DNA from 3 places in the Undibacterium sp. RuRC25W genome. Region 1 is predicted to be linked to each of the others. Evidence: predicted binding sites of a transcription regulator. Region 1 holds the regulator's gene; each other region holds the start of a gene.
What was found. Region 1 encodes sigma-54, which starts transcription at its own class of promoters, with help from an activator protein. Its sites were predicted from a motif close to TGGCANGNAANCTGCTTT; they were not measured.
Positions count from the first base shown of each region.

Region 2: a site for sigma-54 is predicted at 3,353-3,370, ahead of adh (aldehyde dehydrogenase). Genes of this name have one in related genera too.
Region 3: a site for sigma-54 is predicted at 2,705-2,722, ahead of ACO0KV_RS01410 (circularly permuted type 2 ATP-grasp protein). Genes of this name have one in related genera too.

Region 1 covers NZ_JBMPPD010000013.1:40,010-45,837, forward strand. The annotation lists gene ACO0KV_RS08055 (KdsC family phosphatase) at 1-280, shown strand, start outside; gene lptC (LPS export ABC transporter periplasmic protein LptC) at 277-900, shown strand; gene lptA (lipopolysaccharide transport periplasmic protein LptA) at 939-1,505, shown strand; gene lptB (LPS export ABC transporter ATP-binding protein) at 1,525-2,289, shown strand; gene ACO0KV_RS08075 (RNA polymerase factor sigma-54) at 2,300-3,784, shown strand; gene hpf (ribosome hibernation-promoting factor, HPF/YfiA family) at 3,894-4,238, shown strand; gene ACO0KV_RS08085 (enoyl-CoA hydratase/isomerase family protein) at 4,403-5,497, shown strand.
Region 2 covers NZ_JBMPPD010000007.1:55,978-61,805, reverse strand. The annotation lists gene ACO0KV_RS05340 (MFS transporter) at 1-443, shown strand, start outside; gene ACO0KV_RS05335 (Tex family protein) at 724-3,069, shown strand; gene adh (aldehyde dehydrogenase) at 3,430-4,950, shown strand; gene ACO0KV_RS05325 (DUF779 domain-containing protein) at 5,031-5,441, shown strand; gene ACO0KV_RS05320 (sigma-54-dependent Fis family transcriptional regulator) at 5,456-5,828, opposite strand, start outside.
Region 3 covers NZ_JBMPPD010000002.1:55,186-61,013, forward strand. The annotation lists gene ACO0KV_RS01395 (sensor histidine kinase N-terminal domain-containing protein) at 1-198, shown strand, start outside; gene ACO0KV_RS01400 (DUF4212 domain-containing protein) at 200-463, shown strand; gene ACO0KV_RS01405 (sodium:solute symporter family protein) at 463-2,499, shown strand; gene ACO0KV_RS01410 (circularly permuted type 2 ATP-grasp protein) at 2,756-4,189, shown strand; gene ACO0KV_RS01415 (alpha-E domain-containing protein) at 4,255-5,205, shown strand; gene ACO0KV_RS01420 (transglutaminase family protein) at 5,213-5,828, shown strand, end outside.

The DNA.
Region 1 (5,828 bases):
AGGCATCCATGATAAAAAAACTGCCTTCTTTGAACTTCTGGCGGAATTGAATCTTACCAGCGACGAATGTGGCTTCATTGGGGACGACGTCATCGATTTACCAGTATTGACCCGTGTCGGATTTGCCGCAAGTGTCCCCAATGGCCATCCAGAAGTTCGCTCAAGAGTAGATTATGTGACCACGGCACTTGGTGGTAAAGGCGCTGCACGTGAGGTGTGTGACTACATTTTACGGGCGCAGAACAAATACCAACTCGCTTTAGCTGACTATCTGGCATGAAACCACAAATCACCATTGACCGAGCACAAATCTGGATTGCAGTAGCAGTCCTAGGGTTTATTGCGCTCGGAAGCTTTTGGGTGGAAAATGCGTTTCGCCAGAGTGGAGAAGAAGATGCACAAAAATCTTCCGTGCGCCTTGAGCCTGATTACTATGTAGAAAAATTCAACTTCATACGACTATCGAATAGCAACAAAGCGAATTACCATTTAACTGGTGAGAAGCTGATCCATCTGCCACGTACCGATCAGTATGAAATTACCAATCCACACATTAATAGCTTTGCCGATCAACGCACCGCAGTCACAATCATTGCAGCACGGGCTGTTGTAGATCAGAAATCCAATACAGTCCTACCGAAACGCGAACACGATATAGTGCGCCTGTATGACAACGTGACCGTTGAACGCCCAGAGGGCGACAACTCACATTTTATGCGTTTAGAAACAGATTATCTGATGTTGACCCCGGATGATGATTTAATTACTTCGGATCATCCCGTCACATTATTTACCCACGGTATAGAATCTCATGCAATTGGTATGGTCGCTAATAATTCAACGCAGCAACTGGAATTATTAAGCAAAGTACGCGCACGTTTAAAAAAACGTGTTGATTGAGAACTTACCTGACAAGAAACCCAATTAGAAAGTAAACCATGCGCCTGACTCTCATTTCTACTCGTCAGATTGTGAGCTCGATAGTATTTTTTGGCCTCTGCACTTCGGTAGTTTTATCGGCACACGCCGAAAAAGCCGATAGCAAAAAAGAAATGGTCATTGAAGCGGATCATCTGATCAGTGACGGCAAAACCAATGTCACCACTTGCTCTGGTGATGTGCACATCACCAAAGGGACCTTGGTCGTCAGCGCGGAACGTGCTGTTGCTAGCAAAACCCCTGATGATTTTCAAAACGTAAAACTCTACGCTAAGGCTGGGGGTAAGGTCAGGTTTCGCCAGAAACGCGACGGCGGGCCAGACCTGTGGGTAGAGGGTGAAGCTGAGCGTGCCGAATATGACGAAAAAACAGAATTTATTAAATTCATCTCTCGTGCCAAAGTACGTTACCTTGAAGGTAGCAAGGTCACCGACGAACAAGAAGGCGAGTATCTCTCTTACGATAGTAAAAACGATGTCTTTGTTGGCTCGAATACAAGCAATGGCACTGCTGTATCTGGCGGTGGAAGAATCCGTCTGACTATTCAGCCAAAGAACGACAAATAAAATATCAAAGAAATATAAGATGCCAACCAATACCTCAGAAAAAACCAGCACGCTGGTGGTAAAAGGCCTGCAAAAACGCTACGGCGCGAGGCAGGTTGTCAGAGATGTGTCATTGACCGTGAAGAGCGGCGAAGTTGTTGGCTTGCTTGGCCCTAACGGGGCGGGAAAAACCACCTCGTTTTACATGATTGTTGGCCTCGTCCCATCGGATGGTGGAAGTATTACCATAGACGGCATACCCGCCTCTGGACTGGCGATTCATGAACGTGCGGTCTTAGGTTTATCTTACTTACCGCAAGAAGCCTCAGTTTTTAGAAAACTCACTGTTGAAGAAAACATCCGCGCGGTTTTGGAGATACAAAAAGATGAAAATAACAAATTTTTATCTAAAGGTGTTATTCAACAACGACTAGATGCCTTATTGGCAGATTTACAAATCGAAAAAATCCGCGACAACCCTGCCTTATCTCTGTCGGGGGGGGAGCGGCGACGCGTCGAAATTGCCCGTGCTTTGGCAACAAATCCGCGGTTCGTCCTGTTAGATGAACCATTTGCGGGCGTTGATCCCATCGCGGTCATTGAGATTCAGCGTATCGTACGCTTTCTCAAAGAGCGTGGTATTGGCGTTTTGATCACTGACCACAACGTGCGTGAAACATTGGGTATCTGTGATCATGCCTATATCATCAATCAAGGTGCAGTATTAGCCAGTGGCAAGCCTGACGACATCATTGAAAATGAATCGGTCAGACGGGTGTATCTGGGAGAACATTTCCGGATGTGACGGAAGCATCATGAAACAAAGCCTGCAACTCCGCACTTCCCAGCATCTGGCGCTCACTCCACAATTGCAACAATCGATACGGTTATTGCAATTGTCGACCCTTGAGTTACATCAGGAACTGGAAACACTACTCATCGAGAACCCACTCTTGGAACGGGTCGATGATCCTATGGATAATGCAGTCAGGCTATTGGCAGATGGCGCAATCAATAGCACCAGTACAACACCTGATGCAGGCATGGAAATACCAGATTTACAAGCAAATACCACTACGTCGCAGGATTCACAATCTGACACTGAATTTGCAACGAATGACAGTGTCAGCGCAAACGAGGAAGACTGGAGCTTCAATGATGCGCCAGCAGGCCAATACAATGCCGAAGATGATGACGGTCAACGTCAGCTAGAAGCAGCGCACATTGGTCTGCGTGAGCATTTATCAGAACAAATGCGACTCAATTTGCGCGAACCGCGTGATTTGGCGCTGGTTGAACTCATCATTGATGCCATTGATGATAATGGTTATCTCAGCGAAACATTAGAAGAAATTCATGCGAGTCTGCCAATAGAACTGACTGTTGAGCTAGAAGAATTATCATTTGCGCTCTCTATGGTGCAAAGTTTCGACCCCGCCGGAGTCGGTGCAAGATGTCCGGCAGAATGTTTGGCATTGCAGATAAAACGTTTACCTCATATCCCATTCGTGACGCGTCGCTTGGCATTAAGTATTGTTGAAAATCAATTAAATTTATTTGCCCAACGGGACTTCACTAAATTAAAGAAAATTTTTGATTGTGATGATGAAGATTTACGTGAAGCACAGCTTGTCATCCGAACATGCAAACCACGCCCAGGCAGTGAATTTGCTAAAAGTAGTTCAGACTATGTCGTCCCAGATGTAATTGTCAAAAAAACGGCGAATGGCTGGCAAGTCGTACTCAATCAGGACGTCATGCCCAAACTGCGCGTGAGTAGCATGTACGCGAATCTGATGCGTCAGCATCGCGGCGAAAATGGTCTAAACACCCAACTCCAGGAAGCACGCTGGCTCATCAAAAATATGCGCCAACGCTTTGAAACCATATTGCGCGTTGCGCAAGCGATAGTAGAAAGGCAGCGTAATTTTTTTACGCACGGTGCAGTTGCTATGCGCCCCCTTGTTTTGCGCGAAATAGCTGATACACTAGGACTACACGAAAGCACAATTTCTCGTGTAACGACCCAAAAATACATGTTGACCCCACATGGCATGTTTGAGTTGAAGTACTTTTTCGGCAGCCATGTCGCGACGGAAACTGGGGGAGAAGCATCGTCCACCGCGATACGAGCACTCATCAAGCAGTTGATAGGAGCAGAAGACCAGAAGAACCCACTCTCTGACAGTAAAATTGCAGACATGCTGGGTGAACAGGGCATGGTAATTGCCCGACGTACCGTCGCCAAATACCGAGAAGCCTTGAAAATTCCTCCAGTGAGTATGCGTAAATCTTTATAAGTTTGTCCTTGTATTTACGGTTTAAATTGCTATATATGATTTAGCTCAAAACACTTCCGATGAAATGAGCGCATCATCATAGTATGGAACATTATTATAGGAGCACAGTATGAATCTCACCATCAGTGGACATCACGTCGAAGTAACTCCTGCAATTCGCGAATACGTACATACCAAGCTAGAACGGGTACGGCGTCACTTTGATCAAGTCATTGATATTGCCGTCATCCTGACGGTAGACAAGCTCCGAGAAAAAGAAAAACGTCACAAAGCCGATATCAATCTACACATCAGCGGAAAAGATATCCATGTTGAAAGTCTGGCGCATGATTTATATGCCGCCATTGATTCACTGGTCGACAAACTGGACCGTCAAGTCATTAAGCATAAAGACAAAATTCAGGAACATCAGCACGATGCAATAAAACATATGCCAGACCCGGCATCGGCATAATTTCCATCCCCTGAATAATCGGGGACATCAAAACAAAGGACGCTTTCTGGCGTCCTTTTTTGTTTATACCAAGCTCTTTGTTTAGCGATGTTGAAAGCACGTGACGTCTTGCCAACCAAAGCATAAAATGATTGCTTCATCACGATCAATTTATTGGTAATCCTATGAGCGAACACGTCCTGACATCCGTTAAAAATCATATCGGTTTTATTACGCTTGACCGCCCCAAAGCCCTTAATTCATTATCTCTGGACATGGTACGCGCGATGACTGCTAGCTTGCTCCAGTGGCGAGAAGATGAACACATCCGTGCCGTGTTTATTCAGAGTAGTAGCGAAAAGGCTTTATGTGCAGGAGGTGATATTCGCTTTTTTTATGACGTCGGAACAGCAACGCCGACGGGTGACAGCGCGCTATTAGAAGATTTTTTCACCGAAGAATATGCATTAAACCATTTAATTCATTTCTATCCAAAACCTTACATCGCGCTGATGAACGGCGTCGTCATGGGCGGCGGCATGGGCATTGCTCAAGCAGGCCCTGACACTAGCGTGCGCATCGTTACTGAGCGCACAAAAATGGCGATGCCTGAGGTAAATATCGGTTTATTTCCAGATGTCGGTGGTGGTTATTTCTTATCCCGCACACCAGGCCAAATCGGCACTTATCTTGGATTAAGTGGAGAGATCATTGTTGCTGCCGATGCCCTTTATGCTGGGCTGGCCGATGTGTTTGTTCCAACCACTGAAATCCCTGCTTTGATGGATTTCTTGAGCAATAGCGATGCGACTGATTGGCGTAAAGCGATTCACGATTTTGCTAGTGCGTTTGCGTCAAAAGTCGACCCAGCACAAAGCAAACTCGCCGCGCAACGTGCAGAAATTGATGCATTGTTCATTGGAGATAGCGTTCCTGTTATTACTGAACGCCTGAAAGCAAGCGACAGTACCTTTGCCCAGACGACCCTCGCAACAATGGCAAAACGCTCGCCATTACTGATGAGCGTCACGTTAGAACAATTGCGCCGCAGCGCCAGTATGTCAGTCTCAGATTGCCTGCGTATGGAAAGAACGATGGTGCGCCACTGCTTCAAACATGGCGAAGTCTTAGAAGGTGTACGTGCTTTAGTTGTCGACAAAGACAATCAACCACGATGGTCACCTGCAGACTTATCAGAAGTCACACGCGATATGGTAGTGGAATTCTTCACGCCAGTATGGCCAAAATACGCCCACCCATTGCGTTCGTTAGTGGGGTGATGGGGTAATGCTTCGGTGAAGTGACGTTGGTCGTTGATACCTAATCCAAAAGCCGCCCCTCCATTGCGCTTGCAGTAGAGGGGCGTTTTCTGCTTTCCATTTAGCGTAGCTAGTTTTGATTGTGCAATTACCTTTATCCGCTTTAGATAAAGCAATTTGTGCTTCACGGAAAACGGATCAGAAAGTATCTTTGTCTGAGCGAAGCGAATTTAGATACTTTCCCGTTTTACGTGACGCGCACATTGTTCCTACACACTGTGTTGCATTCGAAGAACGAAGTCTGCGGAGCGTTTCTTTGGCTCGCTTTTCCCAGCAAACCCTTGCGAAAAGA
Region 2 (5,828 bases), on a different contig from region 1:
TGTATATCCAGGTCGGAGGAGCAGCGCTCATGGCCTTAGCAGTTGTCGCCTCAGGCGTCATCGCTGATAAATTCGGTCGCCGCAACACACTCGGCACACTGGCATTGATGATTGCCGTACTAAGCGGTTTTGTCCCAACCTTGCTTGATGGTGGCGAACGTGGCCAGAACATCTTCATCCTTCTCGGCTTTGTGTTACTAGGACTTTCCTACGGCCAGGCAGCAGGTGCAGTGACTGCTAACTTTGCCGCTAAATACCGCTACACTGGCGCCGCCCTGACTTCTGATCTGGCGTGGTTGGTCGGCGCGGGATTCGCACCACTCGTCGCATTAGGTCTGTCTTCCCACTTCGGCCTAGAATACGTGAGTCTCTACTTACTCTCCGGCGCCGCCTGCTCCCTAGCGGCACTGAGCCTAAACCGAGCATTGGAGATCCGCGACTAAGGGCAAGCGATCCAAATAACAGAAGATCGTTATTGAGTCAGACAAAACAAAGGCGTGTCAGGCAAATCAATATTGCCTGACACGCCTTTTTTCATAGGAATAAGACCTGACTTATACCCATGCCAAAGAGGGAACAAGGGTAAATTCGCACAATATATGTAATTTATTGCAACTTTTTCTCATTTACCCCCACTCTTTAGCGCTGTCAAGACTGGCGCATTTACACAAATTGCGTATCATCTGCGCCTTGATTGCTTTTTATTGTCTGGATTCTGGATTTATGCTGCCTTCGATTGAACAAAGACTCGCCGTAGAACTCGCTGCTAAGCCGGTTCAGGTTGCTGCTGCCGTTGCCTTGCTGGATGAAGGTGCGACGGTACCGTTTATTGCCCGCTACCGTAAAGAAGTGACTGGCGGTCTGGATGACATCCAATTGCGTTTATTAGAAGAGCGTTTGCGCTATCTACGGGAATTAGAAGACCGTCGTGCTGCGATTGTGGCGTCGATCGAAGAACAAGGCAAAATGACGCCAGCTCTGCTGGATGCAATTACCCACGCCGAAGACAAAACGCGTCTTGAAGATTTATACCTGCCGTACAAACCTAAGCGCCGCACTAAAGCGCAAATCGCGGTAGAAGCGGGTTTGTTGCCCCTCGCGGACGCTTTGTTGGCGAATCCATTGTTGAATCCAGAAGCTGAGGCGGCTGCATATCTGAAACCTGCGTTTACAACTGATAACGGCGACAATCCAGGTGTTCCTGATGCCAAAACGGCACTCGACGGTGCGCGTCAGATTCTGATGGAACGCTTTGCAGAAGATGCAACACTCTTACATTCTTTGCGTGAATATCTGAACGACCATGGCATCGTTGAATCCAAAGTCGTGCCAGGCAAAGAAGAAGCAGGCGAAAAGTTTGCCGATTATTTTGACTACTCAGAAACCCTGGGCACGATCCCATCCCATCGCGCGCTGGCCTTGTTCCGTGGTCGCCGCGAAGAGATGCTGACTCTTACATTGCGTCTGGATAGCGAAGAAGAGAAGCCAACATGGGCCTCACCGTTGAATCCATGCGAGGGCAGAATTGCAGCGCACTTTGGTATCAGCCAAAAGGATCGCCCTGCTGACAAATGGCTGGTTGATACAGTCCGCTGGGCATGGCGCGTCAAAGTCTTCATGCATCTTGATACCGAATTAATGGGTAAATTGCGTGAGCAATCAGAGATCGAAGCGATCAATGTGTTTGCACGTAACCTGAAAGACTTGTTGCTCGCAGCGCCAGCTGGCCCACGCGCGACCATGGGTCTCGATCCTGGTCTGCGTACCGGTGTCAAAGTGGCGGTGGTCGATGCCACAGGCAAGGTCATGGAATACGCCACCATTTACCCACATCAGCCGCGCAATGACTGGGATGGCTCCTTGCATGTATTGGCGCAACTCGCCGCCAAACATAACGTATCACTGATCTCGATTGGTAATGGCACGGCATCGCGCGAAACAGATAAGCTTGCACAAGACCTGATCAAACTCAAACCAGAATTAAAGCTGACCAAAATCGTGGTCTCAGAAGCAGGCGCATCGGTGTATTCTGCTTCTGAATTTGCGTCTAAAGAATTGCCTGACCTCGACGTTTCTATCCGTGGCGCAGTATCAATCGCGCGTCGTTTGCAAGACCCCTTGGCAGAACTGGTGAAGATCGATCCGAAATCGATTGGTGTGGGTCAGTATCAGCATGATGTCAGCCAAAGCCAATTGGCGCGCTCACTCGATGCGGTGGTAGAAGACTGCGTGAATGCGGTGGGTGTGGACGTCAATACAGCCTCTGCACCGTTATTGGCGCGGGTATCAGGCTTGTCCTCGAGCGTTGCACAAAGTATTGTCAATTTCCGCGATGCCAAAGGGATGTTCACCTCACGTGCAGATTTGCGCTCTGTGCCACGTCTGGGCGATAAGACGTTTGAGCAGGCAGCAGGCTTTTTGCGCATCATGAATGGCAATAACCCGCTGGATGCGTCAGCAGTTCACCCCGAGTCTTATCCGCTGGTTGAAAAAATTCTTGCTGATATTAAAAAAGATGTCAAAGGCGTTATTGGTGATAGCGGGTTATTAAAATCGCTCAATCCGGCGAAGTATGCCGATGATCAATTCGGTGTGCCAACGATTACGGACATCATCAAAGAATTAGAAAAACCAGGGCGCGATCCACGCCCTGAATTTACTACAGCGACGTTTAAAGAAGGCGTTGAAGAGATCAAAGATTTACGTCCAGAGATGATTCTGGAAGGCGTGGTCACCAACGTTGCTGCATTCGGTGCCTTTGTGGATATCGGCGTGCATCAGGATGGTCTTGTCCACATTTCTGCGCTGTCCAATACCTTTGTTAAAGACCCGCACACCGTTGTGAAAGCGGGTCAGGTTGTGAAGGTCAAAGTCTTGGAAGTGGATGTTAAACGTCAACGTATTGCGCTGACCATGCGCCTGACTGATGCAGCACCGCAACCAGGCAGCAAACCTGAGCAACGCGGCGATCGTAACGATACTAAACGCCTCAATCAGCATCGTAACCAGACGCAAACGGCACCATCTGGCAACGCGATGGCAGCAGCCTTTGCGAAATTGCGCAGCTAATAAATGCCTTTAACTAAGTAACATCAGCATCACAACAACCGGAGCCGCGCCTCCGGTTTTTTTTTCGCCTAAATAGCATTGGGCAAGGGTATTTCCTCTTTACGACACCATCGCTCATCAAACGATTTCCTTGGCTTACTCACCGACTGTCCCAATTTGCAACAGTCAGTGAAATCAACCTGTTCACCATTGTCACAATCCTAGCATCTCCTTACTTAGTTTTTTTATGCATCTCTGATAGCGCCTATGGTGCTCCGTCGACGATGCACTGCAACATCGGCCATGGCACAGGGATTGCTCTTATCCTTGTGTGCAACAGCACCCGATACAACCACAAATAATTTTACGGAGACAAACACCATGAACATGGCAGACATCAGCAAACTGGGCATCAGCAATCCTTTCAAAACCCGTTACGACAATTTTATCGGCGGCAAATTTGTAGCTCCAGTCAAAGGCGATTACTTTGCCAATATCAGTCCTATCATCGGCAAACCGTTTTGCGAAGTCGCACGATCAACTGCAGAGGATATCGAGCTCGCACTCGATGCTGCCCACGCCGCTAAAACTGCATGGGGCAATACCTCTGCCGCTGATCGCGCCAATGTTTTGAATAAAATTGCTGATCGCATGGAAGCCAATCTGAGCTTACTGGCGACAGCTGAAACGATCGACAATGGCAAACCAATCCGTGAAACGATGGCAGCGGATATTCCTCTGGCGATTGATCATTTCCGTTATTTCGCTGGCTGTATCCGCGCCCAAGAAGGATCTGTTTCACAAATCGACGAAACGACCTTTGCATATCACATTCAGGAACCATTAGGTGTCGTCGGTCAGATTATTCCATGGAATTTTCCGATCCTGATGGCGGTCTGGAAACTGGCACCGGCATTAGCAGCCGGTAACTGCGTGGTACTCAAACCCGCAGAACAAACACCTGCCTCGATCATGGTGTTGGTTGAACTGATTCATGATCTGTTACCAGCAGGCGTACTCAATGTAGTGAATGGTTTTGGACTGGAAGCAGGAAAGCCACTGGCATCAAGCAAACGTATCGCCAAAATCGCATTTACGGGTGAGACAGGCACTGGCCGCCTTATCATGCAATATGCTGCACAGAATCTGATTCCTGTTACGCTAGAGTTAGGTGGCAAATCACCGAATATTTTCTTTGAAGATGTGATGGATAAAGACGATGCCTTCTTTGATAAATGTCTGGAAGGTTTCTCGATGTTCGCGCTCAATCAAGGTGAGGTCTGCACCTGCCCTTCCCGCGTCTTAATTCAGGAATCCATCTACGAGCGCTTCATTGAACGTGCGATCAAACGTGTCGCTGCCATCAAACAAGGTAGCCCGCTCGATGCCAACACGATGATTGGAGCACAAGCGTCGCACGAACAACTAGAAAAAATTCTATCGTATCTCGATATCGGCAAACAAGAAGGTGCTGAAGTATTGATCGGTGGTGCGCGCAAAGACATGGAAGGCGATCTGGAAACCGGCTTCTATGTGCAACCAACGATTTTCAAAGGTCACAACAAAATGCGGATCTTCCAAGAAGAGATTTTTGGCCCTGTGGTGTCAGTGACGACGTTTAAAGATGAGGCGGAAGCGCTGGCGATTGCCAATGACACCTTATATGGTCTCGGTGCAGGCGTCTGGACCCGCGACGGATCACGTGCGTTCCGCGTTGGACGTGGCATTCAGGCAGGTCGGGTATGGACAAACTGCTACCACCTGTATCCAGCGCATGCGGCCTTCGGTGGTTACAAACAATCCGGTATCGGACGTGAAAATCATAAGATGATGTTGGATCACTACCAACAGACAAAAAATCTGCTGGTCAGTTACAGCCCGAACGCACTTGGCTTTTTCTGATTATAGGTAGAGGTAAACTTCCGTCACAGCCTTAGCGTTGTGCCGGAAGTTTTTTATTGTTTAATCTAAATGAATGCACCATGACACAACCCATATTGCATCCGGAATTACCCCGTGTCCTTGGCACACCAGAGGCGATCGCGTTTCTGCAAAAACTACAAGCGCAACATGGCGCGCTGTTATTTTTTCAGTCGGGTGGATGTTGCGATGGTAGTGCTCCCCTGTGCTACGCGCAAAATGACTTCCAGATTAGCGACCATGACATCTTGCTGGGAGAAATCAGCGGTGCGCCTTTTTATATGAGTCCAGAACAATTTGAATATTGGAAACATACACAATTAATTATCGATCTAGTCGATGGCATGGGCGGTATGTTCTCGTTGGATAACGGCACTGGCAAACGCTTTCTAACCCGTTCACGTTTGTTTGCGGATGAAGAATACGCGAAGTTAGAAGCGATGAATGCGGTCAGTGCGATGACTGCAATCTGATCGATGCTGCTTCATCAATTAAGTTTTTTACGATAAATCGTGTTACGTGATACGCCCAATGCACGGGCTGTCGCGGAAACGTTGCCATCGTGTGCGGCCAGTGCGCGTTGAATGACGTCATGCTCGATTTCAGTCATCGTTACGGCGATAGGTTGAGGCGATAGCGAAGACAAGTCGGACTGATTGCTATCTGGCACCATATCGACAATATCATCCAGAAAATCATCGGGTAAATGTTCCATTTTGATCTCGCGCTCTTCTCCTGCCATCAGAATCGCTGTTCTGAGCAAGTTACTCAATTGCCGGAAATTACCCGGCCAGTTGTGCGCACGGAATAACGTCATGACCTCAGGATGCAATGTGTAGCTGACGCCATTGCTTTCTGTC
Region 3 (5,828 bases), on a different contig from region 1:
TTCTACCGGATTTTAGGAACCAATGTCCAAGGGAGTGGACTAGGCCTATCCATTGTGCGTGAAATTGTCTTGCAACACGATGCACATATCGACATCAGCGATAACCCACATCCACAAGATAAGCAATTTCCTGGCTGTGTGTTCCGTATTTTTTTCAAATTAAATCCGTTCGATGATTTCGTCCCTGAAGGCGACTGAGATGAATACAACGACTACGCCAGAAAAACACCACTATTGGCGCAACACCAAACGTCTGACCAGCGTGCTACTGATAGTATGGTTTAGCCTCACTTTTGTCAGCCTCTTTTTTGCCCGTGAGTTATCCAGCATGCATTTCTTTAGCTGGCCACTCTCGTTCTACATGGCAGCACAAGGATTGACGCTGAGCTTTGTATCGATACTTGCCATCTATTCGCTAGGAATGCGCTGGATTTCACGGACTAAGTCAAAAGGTGAAAACTGATGGCGAACAATCACTTTTCCAGAAAATTAACCAGATACTACACGTGGTATACCTTTCTTTTTTTTGTTTTTCTCATCAGCCTTGCCATCCTTGAACGAGAAGGTGTACCTCGCTCATGGATAGGCTATCTGTTCATGTTTGTGACCATCATCATTTATGCGGGGATTGGTGTCCTTTGCCGTACCTCGGATATCACGGAATACTATGTTGCAGGGCGTCGGGTACCCGCCGTCTTTAATGGCATGGCAACGGCAGCAGACTGGATGTCTGCGGCTAGTTTTTTAAGTCTGGCTGGCGGCTTATATTTACAGGGTTTTGATGGATTGGCCTACATCGTAGGATGGACTGGTGGCTTTTGTCTGGTCGCAATGTTGATCGCACCCTATATTAGAAAATTTGGGCAGTACACAATTCCAGACTTTCTAGGCGCCCGCTTTGCAGGGAAAGACGACAGTAATCTGGTTCGATTACTCGCTGTATTAGCAACCGTATTTATTTCTTTTATTTACGTGGTCGCTCAAATTTACGGTGTTGGCCTGATTACCTCCCGCTTTACTGGTGTTGATTTTTCTGTCGGTATTTTTTTAGGTCTAGCGAGTATTTTAGTCTGTTCATTTTTGGGCGGCATGCGCGCGATCACTTGGACCCAAGTCGCGCAATACATCATCATTTTGGTCGCTTTCATGATTCCGGTCGTCTGGTTATCGATCAAACATAGTGATAATCCAGTTCCACAAATATCCTATGGATCTTTTTTACCTAAACTGAGTAGCCTAGAAAAAACGTTTGAGAACGATCCGAAAGAAAAAGATGTCCGCGCAATCTACACATTACGGGCGAATGAATTTCAGGAAAAAATTCAACACTTACCGGGCTCGTGGGAGCATGGCCGCACAGAATTAACGGCTAACTTAGAGCAATTGAAAAATGGTGCCGGCAATCTCATTCAGATTAAAAGCGCCACCAGGGCACTAGAAAGTTATCCTGCGACCCCAGAAGAAGCACGTACCCGATGGATTGATATGCAGAACATGTATCTGGCAAAGTCACACGCTGGCTTTTCGCAGTACACACCTTATGCTGCAAAAACTCAATCTGAATCGAATGATAAGCGAAATAATTTCCTCGCCTTGGTGTTATGTCTGATGATGGGAACGGCGGCCCTACCCCACGTTTTGACCCGTTACTACACAACGCCATCGGTGACCGAAAGCAGAGACTCTGTTTTCTGGTCTTTGTTTTTTATTATGTTGCTCTATATTACGATCCCTGCGCTTGCTATCCTATTAAAATATGATATTTATACTTCACTGGTAGGTAGTAAATTTTCCGATCTTCCGGCATGGGTTACCTACTGGGCAAACATCGACAAACTAAATCCCTTGGTGAGTATCATCGATATCAATAATGATGGGATCGTGCAACTATCTGAGATCAATATTGACGGTGATATCGTCGTACTAGCTACGCCAGAGATTTCTGGCTTGCCGTATGTCATTTCTGGCTTAGTTGCAGCGGGTGGATTGGCAGCCGCGTTATCAACCGCTGATGGATTATTGCTGACAATCTCCAATTCTTTATCGCACGATATTTACTACAAAATGATTGATCCGTCTGCCTCGACGCAAAAGCGCGTGACGATTTCTAAACTTTTTTTACTCGTGGTTGCGCTGTTCGCTGCATATGTTGCCTCATTGAAACCAGCAGATATTTTGTCACTTGTTGGTGCAGCGTTCTCCGTTGCAGCATCGACGCTCTTTCCTGCACTGGTATTGGGCATTTTCTGGAAACGAACGAACCACCAGGGTGCAATCGCCGGCATCATTACCGGCTTTAGTGTATGTATCTTTTACATGATCTATACACATCCATTGTTCGGCGGCAATATTCATAACCAATGGTGGCACATCGCACCGATCTCTGCAGGTGTGTTCGGCGTGCCCGCTGGTTTTATCGCTATGACACTGGTGAGTATATTCACCCCAAAGCCAGATATACATACGCTAGAACTCATTGACTATATCCGCGCTCCTTGATATAAAAATAGAACTTATGCAAAACCGTTCCAGCGATGTCATCGTTGCTGGCTGGGACAGTTTTGCGACACTACTTCGTTTCTGATTGACGCAACTGACCTGGCCTTTCCGCGTGGGTAGGTAACCTCTGGCCGATCATGTCGCCAGCTTTTGTTATGAGACCCTGCTGGTTCAGTTTAGCGTGAGCATACACTTCACTATGGTCTGGCACGTTTCTTGATATAGTCAGAATCAACAGCACTCGCGGAAATTTGACATGGCAAAATTTTTTAATGAAATGACTGCTGACGTAGCAAGCAGCCCAGATACTCTGAACTTAACGCGGGCACACTATCGCGACTTTGATTTGTGGTTGAAACAGCAAACCACGGAACGTTTACAACGCAAGCGTGCTGAAGCCGACCTGAGTTTCCGACGCGTAGGGATTACCTTCGCGGTTTATGGTGACGATGCAGGTACTGAGCGGCTGATTCCTTTTGACATTATTCCGCGGATCATTCCTGCGCACGAATGGCAGCAGTTGCAAACTGGTCTGGTCCAACGCGTACAAGCGCTCAATATGTTCATTCATGACGTTTATCACGATCAGAATATCATTAAGGCGGGGATTATTCCGCCAGAGCAGATTTATAAAAACGCACAGTACCGTCCTGAGATGCAGGGCATTTCAGTTGCATCAAATATCTATGCTCACATCGCAGGCGTTGATATTGTACGTGCAGGTGCCGGCGAGTTTTACGTCTTGGAAGACAACTTACGGGTACCGTCCGGTGTGTCGTATATGCTGGAAGATCGCAAGATGATGATGCGACTCTTTCCCGAATTATTCAGTAGCAATAAAATTGCGCCGGTCGATCATTATCCGGATATGTTGCTCGACAATCTGCGCTCTGTCGCACCGGTTGGTGTCGATAATCCTACCGTCGTTGTCATGACGCCTGGGATGTATAACTCAGCCTACTTTGAACATGCATTTCTTGCCCAACAAATGGGTGTCGAGCTCGTTGAAGGAAAAGATTTATTCGTCAACGACAACGCCGTCTATATGCGAACCACCCGAGGACCGAAGCGTGTCGACGTTATTTATCGCCGTATTGATGATGATTTCCTTGATCCGCTGGCATTCCGCCCAGATTCTTCACTTGGCGTTCCGGGCTTGTTGTCGGTTTACCGTTCTGGCCGAGTGACTTTAGCCAATGCCATCGGCACCGGCGTGGCGGATGATAAATCGATTTATCCATATGTACCGGATATGATCAGATTTTATTTATCGGAAGAACCAATTCTCAATAACGTGCCGACTTACCAATGCCGTAAGCCAGAAGATCTCTCTTACACGCTAGCGAACTTGTCTGAGTTGGTCGTCAAAGAAGTCCACGGTGCAGGTGGTTACGGAATGCTGGTTGGACCGGCTTCAACCAAGCAGCAAATTGAAGATTTCCGCCAGCGGATTATTGCTAAGCCTGACGGCTATATTGCGCAACCAACGCTGGCATTGTCTGCTTGCCCTACTTTTGTTGAGAATGGCATTGCGCCACGCCATATCGATTTACGACCATTTGTCTTATCCGGAAAAACCATATCAATGGTACCTGGTGGATTGACGCGGGTTGCTTTGCAAGAAGGCTCACTGGTCGTCAACTCGTCGCAAGGCGGGGGAACCAAAGATACCTGGATTTTAGAAAAATAATTCAGTCAGCGCAATCGAACCACCGCTGATTTCACAGCGTCATTACTGACGCGTTAGGAACTACAATGCTAAGTCGTACCGCAGATCATTTATTCTGGATGGCCCGTTACACTGAGCGGGCAGAAAATACGGCACGTATGCTGGACGTGAATGTGCAGACATCAATGCTGCCACAATCAGCTGAAAATGCAGAGCACGGTTGGCGTGCGATGCTGGGGATCTCCGAATTGCAATCAGCATTCGATCACCATTACGGCATACTGACCAAAAAAGATGTCCTCGATTTTATGGTGCGTGATCCAATGAACCCATCATCCATTGCTTCATGTCTGAAAGAAGCACGTGAGAATGCACGTGCTGTGCGCGGAACACTAACGACGGAAGTGTGGGAGACACAAAATGCCACCTGGCTGGAAGTCCAAGAAAAATTGGCTAGCGGGATGCTAGAACAAGATCCGGGTCAGTTTTTTGAGTGGGTGAAGTTTCGCTCACATCTGTCGCGCGGCGTGACGCTTGGAACAATGCTCAAAGATGAAGCTGTGCACTTCATCCGTTTAGGAACCTTCCTGGAGCGTGCAGATAATACCGCACGGATTTTAGATGTGAAATTTCATGGCATCAATGAAATCGAACGAAATCAGCAAGTGATGCAGCGCGACTTTTATTACTGGGGCGCGTTATTACGTTCTGTCTCTGGGTTTGAAATTTATCGTAAAGTATATCGAGATGTGATTACACCAGAACGTGTTGCTGAGCTATTGATGTTACGTGGTGATATGCCGCGCTCTTTGCTAGCATGCATGGATGACGTGGTCGCCAACTTAGCCGAGGTACGCAACGACGTCTCCGCTGATACTGAGCGTCTAGCAGGAAAGCTGCATGCAGACCTTAAATTTGCGAAAATCGAAGATATTCTTGAAGCTGGTTTACACGATACTTTAACGGAATTTTTAGAACGTATTTTTGAATTGGGTAATCGCATCAGTCGCGATTTCTTGGTTCCGCTAGCCGCGTAGTCCTGTTATGCAACTCCTCATTCAGCACCAGACGACATATCAGTATTCGCAGCCGTCAACGTATACTATTCAACAGTTACGTTTGACGCCGCGAATCGAAGCCCATCAGCAAATGATTCACTGGGAAGTCAAAACAGCAGGTCATAAAACAGCGTTCATTGATGCCTATGGTAATCAGTCACATACACTGACGATTACCGGTCCGCACTCCACTATCAGCATTCTGGCGCATGGCGTTGTTGATGTACGGACACCCGTGGGCGGACGCATTGTTGATTCTGAAAATTTTTCACCACTTGTATTTACCGTACCTACGCGACTGACAGCCGCAACATCTGCAATCTCTGACTTTGCGTTGCGTCATTTACCGCGCGATAGGGTCGCAACAACGGTAGAACTTCTGCAACTCGCAAGCAACATTCAGATGGCAGTTGCATATCGTAGCGGATCCACGATCGTCACCAGTACAGCGGATGACGCACTGAGTATGGGATTGGGTGTTTGTCAGGATCATGCTCATTTATTTTTAGCTTGTTGCCATGTGCGCGGCATTCCGGCACGTTATGTTTCTGGCTATATTGATCCAGAGACAAGTGACCACGCCGATAGCCATGCATGGGTTG